Regions from separate parts of the Skermanella rosea genome, predicted to be linked through region 2. Evidence: riboswitches for the same ligand, from Rfam matches in the RefSeq annotation. Region 2 holds a riboswitch; each other region holds the start of a gene.
The links. Region 2 has a riboswitch for thiamine pyrophosphate ahead of thiC (phosphomethylpyrimidine synthase ThiC). Riboswitches for the same ligand answer to the same signal wherever they lie in the genome.
Positions count from the first base shown of each region.

Region 1: it holds a riboswitch for thiamine pyrophosphate, as region 2 does, so the genes downstream of both, JL101_RS23290 (ABC transporter substrate-binding protein) here and thiC (phosphomethylpyrimidine synthase ThiC) in region 2, are expected to answer to the same signal.
Region 3: it holds a riboswitch for thiamine pyrophosphate, as region 2 does, so the genes downstream of both, JL101_RS06760 (ABC transporter ATP-binding protein) here and thiC (phosphomethylpyrimidine synthase ThiC) in region 2, are expected to answer to the same signal.
Region 4: it holds a riboswitch for thiamine pyrophosphate, as region 2 does, so the genes downstream of both, thiO (glycine oxidase ThiO) here and thiC (phosphomethylpyrimidine synthase ThiC) in region 2, are expected to answer to the same signal.

Region 1 is NZ_CP086111.1:4,986,591-4,991,384, reverse strand. It holds gene JL101_RS23300 (branched-chain amino acid ABC transporter ATP-binding protein/permease) at 1-912, opposite strand, end outside; gene JL101_RS23295 (branched-chain amino acid ABC transporter permease) at 962-1,837, opposite strand; gene JL101_RS23290 (ABC transporter substrate-binding protein) at 1,834-2,961, opposite strand; TPP riboswitch at 3,019-3,119, opposite strand; gene JL101_RS23285 (methyl-accepting chemotaxis protein) at 3,275-4,794, shown strand, end outside.
Region 2 is NZ_CP086111.1:3,153,330-3,158,123, forward strand. It holds gene thiC (phosphomethylpyrimidine synthase ThiC) at 1-1,743, opposite strand, end outside; TPP riboswitch at 1,826-1,944, opposite strand; gene JL101_RS14620 (hypothetical protein) at 2,012-2,923, opposite strand; gene JL101_RS14625 (hypothetical protein) at 3,118-3,342, opposite strand; gene JL101_RS14630 (EAL domain-containing protein) at 3,637-4,794, shown strand, end outside.
Region 3 is NZ_CP086111.1:1,456,079-1,460,872, forward strand. It holds gene dprA (DNA-processing protein DprA) at 1-237, opposite strand, end outside; gene JL101_RS06750 (ABC transporter substrate-binding protein) at 317-1,288, opposite strand; gene JL101_RS06755 (ABC transporter permease) at 1,295-2,050, opposite strand; gene JL101_RS06760 (ABC transporter ATP-binding protein) at 2,068-2,835, opposite strand; TPP riboswitch at 2,828-2,936, opposite strand; gene JL101_RS06765 (acetoin utilization protein AcuC) at 3,037-4,188, shown strand; gene JL101_RS06770 (DUF192 domain-containing protein) at 4,248-4,721, shown strand; gene JL101_RS06775 (O-methyltransferase) at 4,734-4,794, opposite strand, start outside.
Region 4 is NZ_CP086111.1:523,654-528,447, forward strand. It holds gene JL101_RS02465 (PP0621 family protein) at 52-291, opposite strand; gene thiG (thiazole synthase) at 343-1,122, opposite strand; gene thiS (sulfur carrier protein ThiS) at 1,161-1,382, opposite strand; gene thiO (glycine oxidase ThiO) at 1,379-2,590, opposite strand; TPP riboswitch at 2,580-2,680, opposite strand; gene JL101_RS02485 (S49 family peptidase) at 2,769-3,614, opposite strand; gene JL101_RS02490 (tRNA1(Val) (adenine(37)-N6)-methyltransferase) at 3,663-4,415, opposite strand; gene JL101_RS02495 (putative signal transducing protein) at 4,402-4,617, opposite strand.

The DNA.
Region 1 (4,794 bases), 1.8 Mb from region 2:
GCGCGCGCGCAGCCGCTCCGCCAGGCCGACCAGCCCCCAGGGCGCCGCCACCACCGTCGCCAGCAAGGCCACGCCGTACAGCAGCAGGTACCCGCCCTCCAGCCCGCGGAACCATTCCGGCAGCTGGGTCAGCAGGACGGCGCCGGCCAGCGCCCCCGCGACGCTGCCCAGACCGCCGATCACCGCCATGGTCAGGATCGTGACCATGACCGGGAACTCCAGCACCTCGGGCGACACCACCCGCTGGATATGGGCGGCGAGCGCTCCCGCCGCGCCGGCATAGGCGGCGCCGAGGACGAAGCATTCCAGCCGTAGCCGGTCGATGTCGATGCCCAGCGTGCGGGCCGCCGCCGGCGTGTCGCGCATCAGGGGGAAGGCCAGCCCGCGCAGGCCCCGCCCGATCCGCCACGCCGCCAGGGCGCCCAGCGCCGCCAGCGCCCAGACGAACAGCGCCAGGGGCAGGCCGCGCCCGGGGCGCCAGCCGAACAGCTCTATCCCCGGCACGCCGGCGATCCCGTTGGAGCCGCCGGTCAGGTCCTGCCATTCCACCGCGGCGAGCAGCACCACCTGCCCGATGCCCAGCGTCGCCAGGGCGAAGTAATGGCTCTCCAGCCGGAGCACCGGCGCCGCCACGGCGAGGGCCAGCAGGGTCGGCGCCAGGACCGAGAGCGGAAAGGTCGCCTCGAAGCCGAGGCCGTACCGGCCGCCCAGGATGCCGGTGGCATAGGCCCCGAGTCCATAGAAGGTGCCCTGCGCCAGCGACAGGGCGCCGGCATTGCCGAAGATCATCTGGTAGCCGATCACGGCCAGCGCATAGACCCCGGCCACGGTCAGCACCCGCAGCCCGTAGGGGTCGGCGAACAGCAGCGCGTAGGCCGCGAGCGCCGCGCCGGCCGCCGCCAGCAGCGGCATGGCCCCCCGAACCGGAATGCCTCTTCCGGGAATCCTCGTGAGCCGGTTTTCAGGCACGGCTGCGGGCCGCCTCGCCGAACAGGCCCTGGGGGCGCACCGCCAGGATCGCCAGCAGCGCCAGGTACAGCGCCGCCGTCGCCGCCGAGTAGGACAGGGTGGCGGACACCAGCACCTCGAACGCGGCGATCAGCAGCGCGCCGGCGACGGCGCCCGGGACCGACCCCCAGCCGCCGATGGTCACGGCGATGTAGGCCTTCAGGATCAGCCCGCTGCCCGAGGTCGGCGTCACGAAGAACTGGTTGGACAGCAGCAGCCCGGCGGCGCCCGCCAGCGCGGCGCCCAGCGCGAAGGTGGCGGCGACCATGGCCGTCACGGGGATGCCGCAGGCCCGCGCCATCTCCGGGTCCTGGGCGGTCGCCCGCAGGCGCCGGCCCAGCTGGGTGCGGGCGAACAGCCAGTGCTGCCCCAGGATCAGCAGCCCGGCCACCGCCACGACCGCGAGCGACTGCTTAGGCACGAGCAGGCCGGCGATCTCCAGCGTTCCGCCCCCGAACAGCGGCGGCGCCGCCTTCGGCTCCGGCCCGAACAGCAGGGTGGCGCCGTTCTGCAGGATGATGCCGACCGCGATGGTGCTGATGAAGACGCTGACCGGCGGGCGATGCCGAAGCGGCAGGTAGGCCAGCAGCGACACCAGCAGCCCCAGCGCCGCCATCAGCGCCGCCACCAGCGGCAGCAGCAGGATGCCGGGCAGGGGGATCAGCCCCGCCAGGGCCACCGCCAGGAATCCGCCGGCCATGACCAGGTCGCCCTGGGCGAAGTTGACGGCCGAGGTCGCGTTCAGCACCAGTACGAAGCCCAGGGCGACCAGCGCATAGGCGGCGCCCAGTGCCACCCCGTTGACCAGAAGCTGCGCGACACCCGTCACGGCGCCACGTCGTAGCGCTTGACCACCGCCGGAACGCGCGACGATCCGTCGTAGCAGACGATGACCGCGGAATGGGCCATGTTGCCCCGGCCGTCGGAGTGGTAGGTCATGGCGAGCCCGCGGTACGTCCCCTTGGCCAGCGCGTCGCGCACGGCCTCCGGCGTGTCCGCCCCCTTGGCCGCCGCGTCCAACACCATGCGGATGCCGTCGTACTGGCCGAGCGCGAAGGCGTCGGGCTCGGTGCCGAAGGCCGTGCGGTACTCGGCGGTGAAGCGCTCCATCTCCGGCGAGCCGCCCGACACCGGCGAGGCCGAGGTCTCGGCGCAGACGCCCCTCAGTTCGGCCGGCTCCAGCAACGCCGCGGTGGACGGCTGGTGCATGGCCGAGCCGGCGACGATCGGCACGCCGGGGTTCATGGCCGTCGCCTGCCGCACGAACAGCGCCGTCGGGCCGGAATGCAGGTGCAGGACCAGCACGTCGGGGTTGGCCGCCATGGCCTTGGTCAGCACCGGCAGCATGTCGCGGATGCCGGGATCGACGCCCTCCTCGAACACCGGCTCGACGCCCAGCTTGCCGAAGGCGTCGCGCAGGTGCGCCTGGCCGCTCTGGCCATAGGCGGTGGTCTGGTAGATCACGGCCGGCCTGCGCTTGCCCAGTTCCTCCGCCACGTAGCGGGCATGGGCGGTCTTGGTGACCCCGTCGCCGGGGAAGAAGCGGAAGACCCAGGGATTGCCGCGCTCGGTGATCGACGCCGTGCCGGAGACCGTGACCAGGGGGATGCCGTACTCGTCGGCCAGCGGCAGCATGGCGAGCATCTGGGTGCCCAGCATGCTAGCGGCGACCGCCGTCGGGGTCCCGCGCCCGGACGCCCGTTCCAGCGCGGTTACCGCGCCTTCGGGGGAGGTGCCGGTATCGATCACTTCCGACCGCACCGTAACCCCTTCGGGAGCTTCCCGGATCGCCAGGACGGCGCCGTTCCGCTGGCTGGTGCCTTCCAGCGCCAGGAAGCCGGTGACCGGCACCAGCACCGGGATGTCCAGGTCGGCCGCGGCGGCGGAGCCGGCGGCGGACGACAGGGCGGCGGCGAACGCGGCGGCGAACAGTGTGGACTTCCGGGCGGACATCGTCGGTTCCCCTTCCTCCTTGCGAAGCGGAAACCTGTGAGTGCCGCGATTTGCTCTTGGTCGGTCCCACGGGCTCCCTTCGCTGGCATGATCCAGATCAGGTTCTATGGGTATGATCTCAGCACGGGCGGATCGGCCCGGCACCCCAGCCTTCGTGACGCGACAGTGACAGTCCGGCTTGGCCCCGTCAAGGCTCGGCCAGCCCTATCCGAAGGAGAGCGCCCGGCCGTTTAATCTAATACTTTTGACGTAGATCATTGCCGCTGCAACCCTGGCGCCCGATTGTCCGCGATTGCAACTGGGGGGATGACCAATGAACACTCGCGAGCTGTCCGACGCGCGGGCTCAGCCCGACGCGGCCCCGTCCCATGGCACGTCGGTCGAGCTGGCGCTCTGGCGGATCGACGGTGCCACGCAGCGCTCGCTCCGGCAGCTCGGCCCCCATGTCAACGCCGACCTGGACGGCATCCTCACCGATTTCTACGGCTTCCTGAAGCGCTTTCCCGAGACGGCGGAGCTGATCGCGGCGGAGGGCATGGTCACCCGCCTGATCTGCGCTCAGCAGGACCATTGGCACAAGCTGTTCGTCGACGGCATCGACGCCGGGTACGTGGAGCGGGTGCAGCGGATCGGGTCGGCCCACCACCGGGTCGGGCTGAAGCCGCGTTTCTATCTGTCGGCCTATTCCTTCATCCTGGAGCGGCTGGTCCGCTCGGTGATCGAGCGCAACCGCTGGAGCCGGCACGCCGCGGCCGACCAGGCGGCGACGCTGATCCGCACCCTCCTGATGGAGGCGGAGCTGGCGCTTTCCGTCTATACCCACACGACGACCGAGCAGCACGTGACGGACGAGCTGCTCGACCTCGCCGACACCTTCGAGCAGGAGCTGGACGACGCGGTCCAGCTGGTCCGCCGCAAGGCCGAGGCGATGGAAAGGGCCTCGACCGAGGTGTTGGGCGCCGCCCGCATGGTCAGCGAGGACGGCGGCCACGTCGCCGAGGCGTCCCACGAGGCCGACGTCAACGCCCAGACCATCGCCGCCGCCACCCAGGAGCTTTCGGCCTCCATCGCCGAGATCTCGCGGCAGGTGGACCGCTCGACCGGGGCCGCCCAGGACGCCACCGTCCGGTCCCAGGCGGCCCGCGACATCGCCAACAACCTGACCGACGTGTCCGACAGGATCGGCTCGATCGCCTCGCTGATCGAGAAGATCGCCAAGGAGACGCGCCTGCTCGCGCTGAACGCCAGCATTGAGGCGGCGCGCGCCGGCGAGGCCGGGCGCGGCTTCTCGGTCGTCGCGAACGAGGTCAAGCTGCTGGCCGACCAGACCAATGACGCCACGGGCAATATCCGGTCCGAGATCCAGTCGATGCAGAAGGCGATCGGCGACACGGTCAGCGCGATCGCCGACGTGGCCGGCCGGGTCGAGCTGGTCAACGACACCATCACCGCGATCGCCTCCGCCGTGGTCGAGCAGGACGCTGTCACCCAGGACATCGCCCAGACCGTGACCCAGACGGCCGACAGCGTGCGCCGGGTGCACGAGCGGATCGGCAGCGTCGCCACCCAGGCGGGACTGACCACCACGGTATCGACCCAGCTGCGCAACAACACGACTGAACTGGTCGAGCAGGTCGTCAACATCGAGAAGCGGGTGATCTCCAGCCTGCGCAACTCCCGCTTCGCCGAGCGCCGGCGGGCGATGCGCGTCACCGTGGACATCAAGACCGAATGCAGGGTGGACGGGCGCGCGGTGCCGGCCTGCGTCGAGAACATCTCCAGCGGCGGCGCCCAGGTCCGTCTGGCCGCCGGGACCGCCGGGCAGAACGCCCC
Region 2 (4,794 bases):
GCCGGAGGCGGCATACTCCCTCACCTCCTGCGTGATCTTCATGGAGCAGAATTTCGGGCCGCACATGGAGCAGAAGTGCGCCGACTTGGCGCCTTCGGCCGGCAGGGTCTGGTCGTGGAACCGCTCCGCCGTTTCCGGATCGAGCGACAGGTGGAACTGGTCGCGCCAGCGGAAATCGAACCGGGCGCGGCTGAGCGCGTCGTCCCTCAGCCTGGCCGCCGGATGGCCCTTGGCAAGGTCGGCGGCATGGGCCGCGATCTTGTAGGTGACGACCCCGACCTTCACGTCGTCGCGGTCGGGCAGGCCCAGATGCTCCTTCGGCGTCACGTAGCACAGCATCGCCGTGCCGAACCAGCCGATCATGGCGGCGCCGATGCCGCTGGTGATGTGGTCGTAGCCGGGCGCTATGTCGGTGGTCAGCGGGCCGAGCGTGTAGAAGGGCGCTTCGCGGCAGACGTCGAGCTGCCGGTCCATGTTCTCCTTGATCCTGTGCATCGGCACATGGCCCGGCCCCTCCACCATGACCTGCACGTCGTGCTTCCAGGCGACCTGCGTCAGTTCACCCAGCGTCTCCAGCTCGGCGAACTGCGCCGCGTCGTTGGCGTCGGCGATGGAACCCGGCCGAAGCCCGTCACCCAGCGAGAAGCTGATGTCGTAGGCCCGCATGATCTCGCAGATCTCCTCGAACCGGGTATAGAGGAAGTTCTCCCGGTGGTGCGCCAGGCACCACTTGGCCAGGATCGAACCGCCGCGCGAGACGATGCCGGTCACCCGCCGCGCGGTCAGCGGGATATGGGCGAGCCGGACGCCGGCATGGATGGTGAAGTAGTCCACGCCCTGCTCCGCCTGCTCGACCAGGGTGTCGCGGTAGATGTCCCAGGTCAGCTCCTCGGCCCGGCCGCCGACCTTCTCCAAGGCCTGGTAGATCGGGACGGTGCCGATCGGCACGGCGGCATTGCGGATGATCCACTCGCGGGTGGTGTGGATGTTGGCGCCGGTCGAGAGGTCCATCACGGTGTCGGCCCCCCAGCGGGTCGCCCAGACCATCTTCTCGACCTCTTCCGCCACGGAGGAGGCGACGGCGGAATTGCCGATGTTGGCGTTGATCTTGACCAGGAAATTGCGGCCGATGATCATCGGCTCGATCTCCGGATGGTTGATGTTGGCCGGGATGATCGCCCTGCCCTTCGCCACCTCGTCGCGCACGAATTCCGGGGTGACATGGTCCGGGATCGCGGCGCCGAAGGACCGGCCGTCGCGCACGGCGTCGAGCGCCGCCTGCCGGCCGAGGTTCTCCCGGATCGCGACATACTCCATCTCCGGCGTGACGATGCCGCGCCGCGCATAGGCCATCTGTGTCACGGCGGCACCGCCCCGTGCCCGCAGCGGCCTGCGGGCGGGGCCGGAGAACTCCTCCAGGTTGGAGCGTTGGCCCTGGCGCAGGCCGTTGTCCTCCGGCCTGACCGGCCGGCCGTCATAGGCTTCGGTATCGCCGCGGGCCGCGATCCAGCCGGCGCGCAACGGGGGCAGGCCGCGGGCGATGTCGATTTCAGCGGCCGGATCGCTGTAGGGGCCGGAGCTGTCATAGACACGGACCGGCGGTTCGCCGCAGCCGGGCTCCAGGTCGATCTCGCGCAGTGCGACCCGCAGGTCCGGGTACTGGGTGCCCGGAACATGCACCTTGCGCGACGCGGGCAGCGGCCCAGTGGAAACGGTGAAGGTCGGATTGCTGTCTTTCGGCATCGTGATCTCCTGCTTCGAAGGCGAGCGGAGATCCGGAATGCAGCGACGGATATGATGAGACCGGGCGCGGATGCGACCGCGGAGTCCTCGCCCTCTCCCCTTCCTACGCCGGCACGACCCGGATCAGGTTCAAAGGGTCTCCGCGTTGCCGCTAGGCCGACGGAATCTCAGCCCCCTATCGGGGCTCCCCTGGGAATACGCCGATCCTCAGGGCATCGCCGCCGCTTGTCAAGCCGTCCGTCGCCTGAAGTGACCGGTGCCGACGCCTTCAGGGCCGCTTCAGGAAATAGGGCCGGCTGCGGACCGCGACCGGGTCGGACTGGAAGGTCTGGATCGCATTGGCCGGGGTTCCCTCCAACAGGTCCCGCATGACGACGCCCATCGGATGGGGGCTGGCGCCGTATGTCAGCCGCACCCGATCCGCCGGTCCGTCATCGGCGATGAAGAAGGTGTCGAAGGGCCGGGCGACGCTCCAGCGGGAGCCGACCGGCCGGCCCGCGGACACGCCGTACCGGGTCACCGGGGAGATCGTGCCGGGAATCGGGGTCAGTCCGGTGGTGTCGACCAGGACGGTGAAAATGCAGTCGGCCGGGTCGTCGGGGTCGGTGACCCGGAATCCCCAGGTCTGCATCCACTCCGTCTCGGCGGTCGCGGCCCTGCCGTCACGGACAGGATCGGGCGATGGAAGGTTGACCAGGAAGCCGGTCAGGAACATCGGGTCGCCGAACAGTTCCCTGCCGACCGAGACGGCCGCCGGATCATCGCAGGGCACGAACAGGCGGTGGTTTCCCAGCAGATGGGTCTGCTCGTCGCCCATGAGCCACTGGTCGAAGGTGATGTCCGGAACCTCGTCCCAGCGGCCTTCCGGACAGGCCACGATGCTCAGTTCCAGTTCCTGGACGATCCCGGCCGCCGACGGCGACCAGTGTTCGGGCGGCAGGTTCAGCCCGGCCGACCGGAAGGCGCCGTGGACATGGAAGCCGTAGCTGACCGAGGCGTGGTCGCCGAAAATGGCTGGCCGCAGCCCGCTCCCTTCAAAGAGGTCGGTCACCCTGGCGGGATCGACGAGGTGATGGACCACGCAGCTGGACAGCGCGGCTTGATGGAACGGCGGAGCCACCCCCGGCAGGATCGGAGGCAACCGGGTGGGGGTATCGAGCTTCCTGGCTGTGGTCGGCATGTCCTGGCTTCCTGCGGGGATGTGCAAACAGGAGAGATAAAACTTCGGATAGGCAAAACTCCACCCTTTTCTTCCGCGCTCGCATTACCGATCCGAAACCGTTATCCTGTTTGACGAAACCATGGCCGGAATCTAGGGAAACTTCAGGAAGGCCCCGCCACCGCGCCTACTCCGGACGGTGGCGGGACAAGAGCCTACTTCTCGGTTTTCGCGAGGACGTGGAGTGCCTGAGCCCACAGGAAGTATTTGCACGTCGCCAGTTCTTCGATCGTGTCGATCCCGAAGGCTTCCTTGAGTTTGAGCGCGTCGCCCTCGGTGACGCCCGCGAGGGCGGCAGGCGATTGGGACATCAATTGCTTGGGCGTCATGCCCTCATAGGTCTTGTCAAGGATCGCTTTGAGACTCTCGATTGCGGCCATCGCCAGCTCCCTGATAGAAGTTTCGGCACATAGCAAGATCAACCAACAAGCATCCGCACTAACTTTGGATAAGGACACTGATATACATATTGCACAAAAGAAATCCAAGCCAAGAGCCAGAAATCTCATCCCGTTGCGAATGGAACATTCCGCTTAGCCTGCAAACGGTCGGGTTCCGGTGAGGATATTATTTGACTGGCATGGCCCGTCTTTACAAAAATTGGATTAAACCGTATTTTCTCGAAAATGCTTTTTCCGGTTCGGCAGCCGGCGGTCCTCCGTGGAGACCCTCCCTTGATCCGCAAGACGTTTCGACCAGGTGCAACGATCTTCTTCGAGGGACAGCCGGCCGACTGCGCCTATATCGTGGAGCGGGGACAGGTCGAGATCTGCGCCACCCGGGACCGGACCCACATCACGCTGGCGACGCTCGGCCGGGGCGAGATCTTCGGCGAGATGGCCGTACTGGACGACAGCGTCCGGTCGGCCGCGGCCCGGGCGATGGAGGAGACCGAGGTGCTGATCATCCGGCGTGATCAGCTGAAGCGGCGCATCCAGGAAGTGGAGCCGATCGTCGGGCAACTGCTCGGCAGCCTGATCAGCCGGTTCAGGCAGGCGCAGAGCGGCCTTCTCAACGACCTGCCAGGCCGAGACCGGGGGACGGCGAACCATCTGGTGGTATCGGCGCCCACCGGCGGCACCGAGCGCGGCGAATCGGCGCTCAACTGGATACACCGCGAATACGATCTGGAACGCGGCCTCGGCGCCGGGGAGTTCGAACCGTTCTTCCAGCCGATCGTGACGATCGCGGACGGCGAACTCGCCGGGTTCGAGGCCCTGGCCCGCTGGCGTCATCCCGACCGCGGCCTGGTGCCGCCGTGCGAGTTCATCGACCTGGGCGAGAAGAGCGGCCTGATCCGGCACATCGACTTGGTCATCATGGCGGATGCCTGCGCGCTGCTGCGCCGGACGGCCGGCGGCCGCCCCCTGCCCTTCCTGAGCGTCAACCTGTCGTCGCAGCATTTCACGGACATGGATGTGGTGACGGGCTTGGCGGAGCGGCTGGCGACGACCGGTTTCCCCGCCGAACGGCTGAAGGTCGAACTGACCGAGACGGCGCTGGTCCACGATCCCCACCAGGCCTACGAGGTCATGTGCAGGATCAAGGACCTCGGCGTGACCCTGGCGCTCGACGATTTCGGGACCGGTTACTCCAGCCTTTCCTACCTGCACAAGTTCCCGTTCGACGTGCTCAAGATCGACCAGTCGTTCGTCCGGGCGCTGGGCGAAGAGGGACGCACCCATCACATCGTCGAAACCATCATCACCCTGGCCCGCCGCATGGGCATGGAGGTGGTGGCGGAGGGAGTCGAGACGGCCGACCTGATCCGGCCGCTTCGGGAACTGGGATGCACGTTCGGCCAGGGCTATCATTACAGCCGGCCGGTCCCG
Region 3 (4,794 bases), 1.7 Mb from region 2:
CTCCGCCTTGCGGGCCACCGCGATCTCCCGCTCGGCCTCCGCCTTGGGGCAGATGCGCAGCGGTGCCGTGCGGCCTCCCCGCCGGGCGAGGTCGGGCAGCGCCTTCAGGGCCAGCGTGGCGGTGTCGTAGCGTTCCAGCAGACGGGCGAAGGTGACCGGGCCGACATTCTCGGTCCGGATCAGCCGCAGCCAGTCGATCCGCTCGGCATCGGAGAGTGCGCGTCGCAGTTGAGTCATGCCGCACGATACCGCAGCCCGCGGCATGATCAACGCCCGCCGCACACGCAGGCATGCGGCATAATGGCAAAGCCGGCCCTCAGCGAAGCTCGACCGCGTAGTCGGCCAGCCTCGGCACCTCCCCGATCAGCTCCCGCTCCTTCAGGAACTTCGCGAACCGCTCGTAGCGCCTCGCGTCGAGCGCCCCGGGGCTGTGGGCGAAGCGGGGCAGGGTGTCGCGCCAGGCGCGCCGGTTCAGCTCGTCGTCCAGTTCGGGGTTGGCCTTGACGAACAGCTTCCACGACTCGTCCGGATGGTTGATCAGGTACAGCGTGCCGCGCTCGACCGCGTCCAGGAAGCGGGGAAGGCGGGGATCGGCGACCTTCTCGCGGTTGGCGACGATGACCAGCTCGTCATAGGGCGGGACACCGTGCTCCTCCGGATAGAAGGCGCGGCCGGCCTTGCCCTCGATGTCGAGCTGGTTCAATTCGAAGTTCCGGTAGGCCCCGACCACCGCGTCGACCTGTCCCGACAGCAGCGCCGGCGACAGGCTGAAATTGACGTTGACCAGTTCCACGTCGGACAGCTTCAGCCCGGCGTTCTCCAGCATCGCGCCGAGCAGCGCGTCCTCCAGCCCGCCGACGGAGTATCCGACCTTGCGCCCCTTCAGGTCCGCGATCGACTTGACCGGCCCGTCCGCCAGCACGACCACCGTGTTCAGCGGCGTCGCGATCAGGGTGCCGATCCGGGTCAGCGGCAGGCCCTCGGCCGCCTGCATCTGGAGCTGCGGCTGGTAGGATACCGCCAGGTCGGCCCGGCCGGCGGCGACCAGCTTGGGCGGGTCGTTCGGGTCGGCCGGGGCGACCATCTCGACCTCCAGCCCCGCGTCGCGGAAGTAACCCATCTCCCGAGCCACATACAGCGGCGCATGGTCGGGGTTGACGAACCAGTCCAGCAGGACCGTGAGCTTGTCCTGGGCCAGTGCCGGCGCCGAAGCGGCGAGGCCGGCCGCCAGGACCAGCCCCGCCAGTCCGGCCTTCAGGAATGATCGGCGCGATGCTTCGGTACGCATGGGTGTTCAGTCCCTCTCTTCGTCTGGATTCTTGTCCCGTTGCCACGGCAGGGCGCGGCGCAGCAGCGCGTCCACCGCGAAATAGAGCGCCACCGCGATGGCGGCCAAGGTCAGCAGGGCCGCGAACATCAAGTCCACCTGCATGCGCCCGTTGGCGTGCAGCATCAGGTATCCGAGCCCGGCCGAGGCCCCGACCCACTCGCCGACCACGGCGCCGATCGGCGCCACCGCCGTGGCGACCCGCAGGCCGGAGGCGAAGGCGGGCAATGCTGCCGGCAGGCGGATCCGGACCAGCGTGGTCCAGCGCGACCCGCCCATGGTCCGAGCCAGGTCCAGCCAGCCCGGCTCGGTCCGGCGCAGCCCGTCGAAGAAGGCCGAGGTGACCGGGAAATAGATGATCAGGGTCGCCATCGCGACCTTGGACGCCATGCCGTAGCCCAGCCACAGCACCAGCAGCGGCGCCAGCGCGAACACCGGGATCGCTTGGCTGAACACCAGCACCGGCATCAGCCAGCGGCGCGCCGGCCGGAAATAGCTGAGCGTCAGCGCCGTGGCGGCGCCCAGCACGACGCCGAGCGCCAGCCCGCCCAGGATCTCGCCCATCGTGAACAGGGCGTGGTAGCCGATCAGGCCGGCCCGCTCCCACAGCGCCACCGCCACCCGCGCCGGATCGGGCAGGATGAATCGCGGCACGCCGGTCGCCCAGACAAGCGCCTGCCACGCGGCGATCAGGACCGCCGCGGTCACCAGGGGGCGCACCATGGGCCGTACCGCCCGCATCATGATGACAGCCGCCGCAGCAGCTCGGCCTGCCGCGCCAGAAGCGCCGGATCGTCGGCCGGCCGCGGCGGCGAACCCTCGGGCGAGATCGCCGGCCCGATTTCCGCCGGCTGTCCCGCCATCACATGGATCCGATGTCCGATGCGAAGCGCCTCCAGCGGGTCGTGGGTGACCAGAAGCACCGTCTTCCCCGCCAGCAGCCCGGCCGCCAGTTCCTGGAGCCTGAGCCGGGTGATCGCGTCCAGGGCCGAGAAGGGCTCGTCCATCAGCACGACGGGACGGTCCTCCATCAGGGTGCGGGCCAGGGCCACCCGCTGGCGCATGCCGCCCGACAGCTCCGCCGGCCGGGCTTGCAGCCGGTCGCCCAGCCCGACCGCGTCGAGCAGCCCGCGCGCCCGGTCCGCCAGGGCGGCGCCCACCGCCTCGCCGCGCAGCCTCGGCCCCAGCAGCACGTTGTCCAGCGCGCCCAGCCAGGGCAGCAGCAGGTCCTGCTGAGCCATGTAGGCGACCCGGCCGTCCAGCGGCTTTCCGTCCTCCGCCGCCAGGACCGTGGGCGGCTCCGGATCGGCCAGCCCGGCGATCAGCCGAAGCAGCGTGGTCTTGCCGACGCCGCTCGGCCCGAGCAGGCAGGTGCAGCGGCCGCCTTCGAGCTCGAAATCCAGGCCGTCGAACAGCCGCGCGCCGCCATAGGTCAGGCGGGCCCGCTCAATTCTCACGCCGATGCTGGGAGGATGGGCCGACACGGTCGGCCGCACGAGGTCGTGCATGGGTCACTGATCCCTACGCCGGTATCAACCGGATCAGGTTCCAGGGGTCGTCCCGCGGCTTGGGACCTCTCAGCCGACCATCGGCTCCCCCCAGTGAGGTTGGGACAGACTATTGCAAGTCCGTGACGCCCTGGCAAGGCGCTGGAATACCGAATACGCACATAGTTGACGAAGCGCGGGGGGCGGCCTAGGTCAGCTTCCATGTTGAACCAGCCCCAGCCCGCCCAGTCCCAGCCCGCCCAGTCCGAGCCCATCGGCCCGCTCTTCATCGGAAGCGAGATCTACCGGGCCTCCACCTATGGCAAGAAGCACCCGCTCGCGATCCCGCGGGTCTCCACCGCGATCGACCTTTCCCGCGCCATGGGATGGCTGGACCACCGGGACTATCTGGACAGCCCCAGGGCGACCCCCGACCAGCTCGCCCGTTTTCACGACCGGACATATATAGAGACGGTCCGCCGGGCCGAGGCGGAGCAGCGGCTCGATCCGGAGGCGCGCGACCGCTACAATATCGGCCGGCTGGAGAACCCGATCTTCGCCGAGGTCTTCCGCCGTCCCGCCACGGCGTCGGGCGGCTCGATCCTGGCCGGCCGGCTGCTGGCCGAGCACGAAGGGGTGATCTACAACCCCGCGGGCGGGACCCACCACGGCCTGCGCGACCGGGCCAGCGGCTTCTGCTACTTCAACGACCCGGTGCTCGCGATCCTGACCATGCTCGACGGCGGCCTGCGCCGCGTCTATTACGCGGACCTGGACGCCCATCACGGCGACGGGGTGGAATATGCCTTCGCCGACGACGACCGGGTGCTGACCGTGTCGGTCCACGAGGGCACCCGCTGGCCCTTCACCGGCAAGGTCGGCGACCGGGCCGGCGGCATGGCCCGCAACCTGCCGGTCCCGGTGGAGTTCAACGACTCCGAACTGGACTACATCCTGGAGAACGCCCTGATGCCGCTGGGCCGGTGCTTCGCCCCCGACGCCGTGGTGATCCAGTGCGGCGCCGACGCCCTGGCCGACGACCCGCTGAGCCGGCTGGAACTGTCCAACCGCGCCCTGTGGAACGCCGTCCGCTCGCTTGCGACCCTCGCTCCCCGGGTCCTGGTCCTGGGCGGCGGCGGCTACAATCCGTGGTCGGTCGGCCGCTGCTGGACCGGGGTCTGGGCCACCCTCAACGGCATCGACCCGGACGTTCCGGTGACTCAGGACGCCGAGGAGGTGCTGCGCGCCCTGACCTGGAGCCGCCGCCAGGGCCAGAACCCGCCGGAACACTGGTTCACCACCATCGCCGACGCCCCGAGGCCCGGCCCGGTGCGCGACGAGATCCGGCAGGTCGTGGACGCGGTCATGTCCTGACGGTACAGGATTCGCCCAAATGCTTTACATATAGTGCGGGCTCCTGTAGCGACTGGACCATGGCTGCCGCGATCATCCGAACCTTCACCCTCGTCCTGCTGCTGGTTGCGGCCGGTCAGGGCTCCCTGTCCGCCGCGGAGACGTTCCGCACCGACCGACTGGTGATCGAGACCGCCTCGGGCGGCAAATTCCCCTTCGCGATCGAAATCGCCGAGACTCCGCGCCAGATGGCGCAGGGGCTGATGTTCCGCGAGACCATGGCGCCCGACGCCGGCATGCTGTTCATCCTGCCGCAGCTTCAGACCATGTCCATGTGGATGAAGAACACCTTCATCCCGCTGGACATGGTGTTCATCGGCCCCGACGGCCGGATCGTGAACATCCACGAGAACGCGGTGCCCCAGTCGCTGGACACCATCAGTTCCGCGGGCCAGGTCAAGGGCGTGCTGGAGATCAACGGCGGCATGGCCGCCCGGCTGGGCATCCGCGCCGGCGACCGGGTGGTCCACCCGGCCTTCCAGCAGCAGGGCTGACCGGGCTGACCCTCAGGGGCGCTTGCGCGCCAGGGTAAGCCCGTCGCCCAGCGGCAGCAGCACCTGGGTCACC
Region 4 (4,794 bases), 2.6 Mb from region 2:
AAAAACATCTGTGTCCATCTGCGTTTATCTGTGGATGAATGAAATGAACTCTCACCGGTAAGGGCAGTCCGGGCGGCCGCAGGCGCTGGCCTTGGTAGCCGACACGTAGACGCCGCAGGAGGCGCAACGGACCATCTCCTGGGCGTCGCGGGGACGCGGGCGGGGCAGCCCGGCCTCGCGGCGGGCCGCCATCTCGCGCTTCGCCTTGGCGATCGCCTGGGAGCGGGTCACGAACTTGAAGCCGAACCACACGATGGCGATCAGCAGGACTAGGGTGAGGAACTTCAACATGCTTTCTCTTAGTTCCCCGCCCCATGTCGGTCAAGTCAGGCGCCGGTCAAGTCAGGTGCCGATCAGCCCGAGCTGCGGGCTGGAGGCCTGGGCGTAGGTCCGCTTCGGGATGCGGCCGGCCTCCCGGGCGGCGTGCCCCGCCTCCACCGCGGAGCGCATCGCCGCGGCCATGCGGCGCGGGTCGCGGGCTTTGGCCACCGCCGTGTTCAGCAGCACGGCGCTGCACCCCAGCTCCATCGCCAGCGTCGCGTCCGAGGCGGTGCCGATCCCCGCGTCCAGGATGACCGGAACGGAGCTGCGCGCGCAGATCAGCTCGATCGCGTGGGGGTTGGCGATGCCCAGGCCGGAACCGATCGGCGAGCCCAGCGGCATCACCGCCGCCGCCCCGGCGTCGGCCAGCTTCCGGCAGGACACCGGATCGTCGTTGCAGTAGGGCAGCACGGTGAAGCCATCGGCGACCAGCTCCTCGGTCGCGCGCCGAAGCTCCTCCACGTCGGGGTGGAGGGTCTCGCGGTCGCCGATCACCTCCAGCTTGATCCAGTTCGTGTCCAGCGCCTCTCGGGCGAGGCGGGCGGTCAGAACCGCTTCCCGCGCGGTCGAGCATCCGGCGGTGTTGGGCAGCAGGACGTAATCGGATCCCAGCAGGTCGACCATGCTCTCGGCATAGCCTTCCAGGCTGATGCGGCGGATCGACACGGTGACCACCTCGGCGCCGCTCGCCGTGATGGAGTCGAGCATGACCTGTCGGTTCGGATAGCCGGCGGTGCCGATGAACAGGCGGGAGGTGAGCGTGCGGCCGGCGATTTCGAAGGAATCGGGCAGATGGGGCATGGGGTGCTTTCAGGGCTTCGTATCGGGCGTGTCCGGCTTCAGCCGCCGGAGAAGGGGCGGACGATCTCCAGGTCGTCGCCTTCGGCCAGGGCGGTGTCGGCCCAGCGGCCGGCGGGGACGACCGCGCCGTTCAGCGCGACGGCGACGCCGCGGGCTCCGGGAACCACCCCCTTCCCGCGCAGCAGGGCGTCGAGCGTCGGGGCCGCCAGCGGCTCGCGCTGGCCGTTCACCTGGATATGCGGGGGAATATGTCGGGTCATGGAAGTTCCTTCCCACTCTGCGGGCGGCCTGGCGCCGCTCTCTTCGCGAATCGGTCGATGCCGAACGGGCGGATGACGTCGGCGATCCGCCCGGTCAGGATGTGGTCGGAGACGGCGTCGGCGGTGACCGGGGTCAGCAGGATGCCGTTCCGGTGATGGCCGGTCGCCAGGACCAGCCCGTCCAGCGCCGACGGTCCCAGGATGGGGGCGTCGTCGCGCGAGCCGGGGCGGAAGCCGACCCACAGCTCGTCGATCGGCAGTTCCTCGACTCCCGGCAGCGCCCGCCAGGCGCCCTCGAGCAGGGACATGACGCCGCCCGCGGTCAGGTCGGTGTCGAAGCCGCGCTCCTCCACCGTGGCGCCGATCACCAGCCGGCCGTCGCGGCGCGGCACCAGATAGACGCCGGGCGTCCAGACCACATGCCGGAGCAGCGGCTCGCGCGGGTCCATCCGAAGGGCCGCCATCTGGCCCTTGACCGGCCGGACCGGCGGCCGGGCACCGTCGGGCAGACCGGGAATCCCCCGCGACCAGGCGCCCGCGGCCAGCACGGTGACGTCGGCCCGGTGCGTCCCGCCTCCGGCCGCCAGCACGCCGGCGGCGTGCCCGCCCTCGACCAGGATCTCCTCGACCGCCGTGTGTTCATGCAAGCGCCCCCCGGCCCGCTCGAAGGCGGTGCGGAGCGCCAGGGCGACCTTGCGGTTGTCCACCTGATGATCGCGCGGGCTCAGGATCGCCGCCGCCGTGCCGGTGTGCAGATAGGGCTCGCGGCGCTTGACCTCCGCCCCCGTCAGCCACTCATGGCCGAGCCCCAGGCTCTTCTGGAGGTCGAAATTGAAGCGCAGCCGGGCGACGTCGTCGGAGTTCAGGGCCACCACGAGGGTGCCCTCGGTGCGCAACTCGACGTCGATGCCGGAGGCGGCCTGAAGCTCCTCGGCGAAGCCCGGCCACAGGTCCTGGCTGTGCCGGTTCAGCGGCAGCTGGCCCTCCTCGCCGGGCTCGACCTCGACGCCGGCCGCCAGCATCCCCGCGGCGGCATGGCTGGCGCCGCGTCCCGCCTCGCCCTTGTCGAAGATCTCGACCCGGCACCCGGCGGCGGCAAGGCGCCAGCCGATGCCGAGGCCGACCACGCCGGCGCCGACGATGGCGACCGAGGGGCGGTCGGACCGCGGGCCGGTCGGAATATCGGAAATGGATCGCGCTGTCGTCATGGGGGCTCCCTTCGTCGGCATTATCCGAACAGGTTCGATGGGTATGATCTCAGCCGGCCCCTCGAAGGACCGGCACCCCAGCCAGATTTTCCGGACTCGCGTCCGGGGTCGCGACTATGCGGCATGCCCCGGTGTGACCGCAAGGCTTATCGGGCAGCCGCCCAGCCCGGGGGCGCCGCTACAGGCCGAAGCGGGACCACATGGCGCGGTCCTCGACGGCATTGATCATGGCGCTTGCCAGATCGTCGGCGAGGCCGGACGGCGTCAGGGCGGGCAGCGCCGCTTCCGTCCGGATGCGGCCGCGCCACCAGCGGCGCTCGCCATGGACCAGCCGCAGGTTGACCTTTTCGCCGAAGCGGTCGCGCATGACCGATCGCAGGTCGCCGAGCCCGTCGACCAGCCCCAGGTCCAGCGCCTTGGCGCCGGTCCAGAACTCCCCCGAGAACAGGTCCTCGTCGGTCCCCTTCAGGCGGTCGCCGCGCCGGCCGCGGACCATGGCCTTGAAGGCGTCGTGGATCTCCGCCTGGATCGCCTTCAGCCGGACGATGTCCTCGTCCCGCTCGGGCTGGAACGGGTCGAGCATGGCCTTCCGGGTGCCGGAGGTATGTACCCGCCGCTCGATCCCGTAGCGGGCGATCAGGTCCTGGAAGCCGAAGCCCGCGGAAACCACGCCGATCGAGCCGATGATCGAGCTGGGATCGGCGTAGATCTCGTCGGCGGCGCAGGCCAGCCAGTAGCCGCCGGACGCCGCGACGTCCTCCGCGAAGGCGAAGACCGGCACCTTCTTCTCGTCGGCCAGCTGGCGGATGCGTCCCGCGACCAGGGCGGACTGGACCGGCGAACCGCCGGGCGAATTGACCTGGAGCGCCACGGCCTGCTGGCCGGGAACGGAGAAGGCGCGCTGGATGGCGGGCGCCAGGGCCGCCAGGGTGATCCCCGGGCGGAGCGCCCCGCCGGCGCCGATGACGCCGGACAGCCGGAGAACGGAAACGGTGGGGGCGGGCTTGCGACCGAGGGCGGTCATGATACGGCGGATCAGCATGCCGCTTAACATGGGGCGGGCGCCCTGTTTTCAAAGATCCAGCGCGGCGCCGTCGCGCAGGATCGCCTGGGCCGCGCCGGTGAAGCCGCCGTCGGCCTCGTGCAGCACCAGGCCGGGCATCAGGCGGGCGGGGCTGCGGGCTCCCTTGCGCGCGGTCACCACGACGCGGCGGGCCGGCCGGCCGGCCTTGGGCCACAGCGGGACCAGGGTGATCCCGCCGAACCGGCCATGCAGCAGGGCGATCAGGTCGTCCAGCCGGTCGGCCCGGTGGATGACGGTCAGGGTGCCGCGCGGCTTCACCCGGCGGGCGCAGAAGTCCAGCCAGGCCGCCAGGTCGGCCGCACCCTCGCCGTGCGCCAGCGCGCGCCCCGCCTCGGGCGGCGGAGTGTGGGTGCCGGCCTCCTGGAACGGCGGGTTGGTCATCACCCGGTCGAAGGCCGTGGCGGCGATTCCTTCCGGCGGCGCCAGCAGGTCGCCTTCCAGGATGCGGACCCTGTCCTCCAGCCCGTTGGCGCGGACATTCTCCGCCCCGAGCGCCGCGAGCCCGGGCTGGAGCTCCAGCCCGGTGACATCGGCGCCGGGAACCCGCGCCGCCAGGCACAGCGTGGTGGCGCCCACGCCCGCGCCGACGTCGAGCACCCGTTCACCCGCCGCGGCGGGCGTCGCCGCCGCCAGCAGCACCGGGTCGATCGCGGCGCGGTAGCCCCGGGCCGGCTGGAACAGGGCGACCCGGCCGCCCAGCAGCCGGTCGGCGGTCCGGCCGTCGCCTTCAGTCGGGAGCAAGGTGGCCCGTCTCCTCCAGGATCCTGCGGGCCGCGGCGTAATCCTCCTCCGCCACCATCAGGCGCCGCGGGATCGCGCCGATGCTGCCTTCCAGGATGCTGGTGTAGGTGTCGAGCACGACCGCCTCTATGCCGGCGTCGGCCAGCAGGGCCGTCAGCCACGAGAGCAGCACCGGATCGACCGTGCGCAGGAGTTCCTTCATCAATCCCTCTCCGGAAGACGGGCGGAAGGGGCCGGCGAACCTGTCCCCGCCTGCGAATAGCACGGCGGAGGGGCCAGGGAAACGGCAGGCCGCCGCGGCTCCGCATGCGGCGATTTTGACAGCGCACTTGACCAGCGAAGTCCTGTCCTTATGCTCGCTAGCGATTCGTGCCCTGCC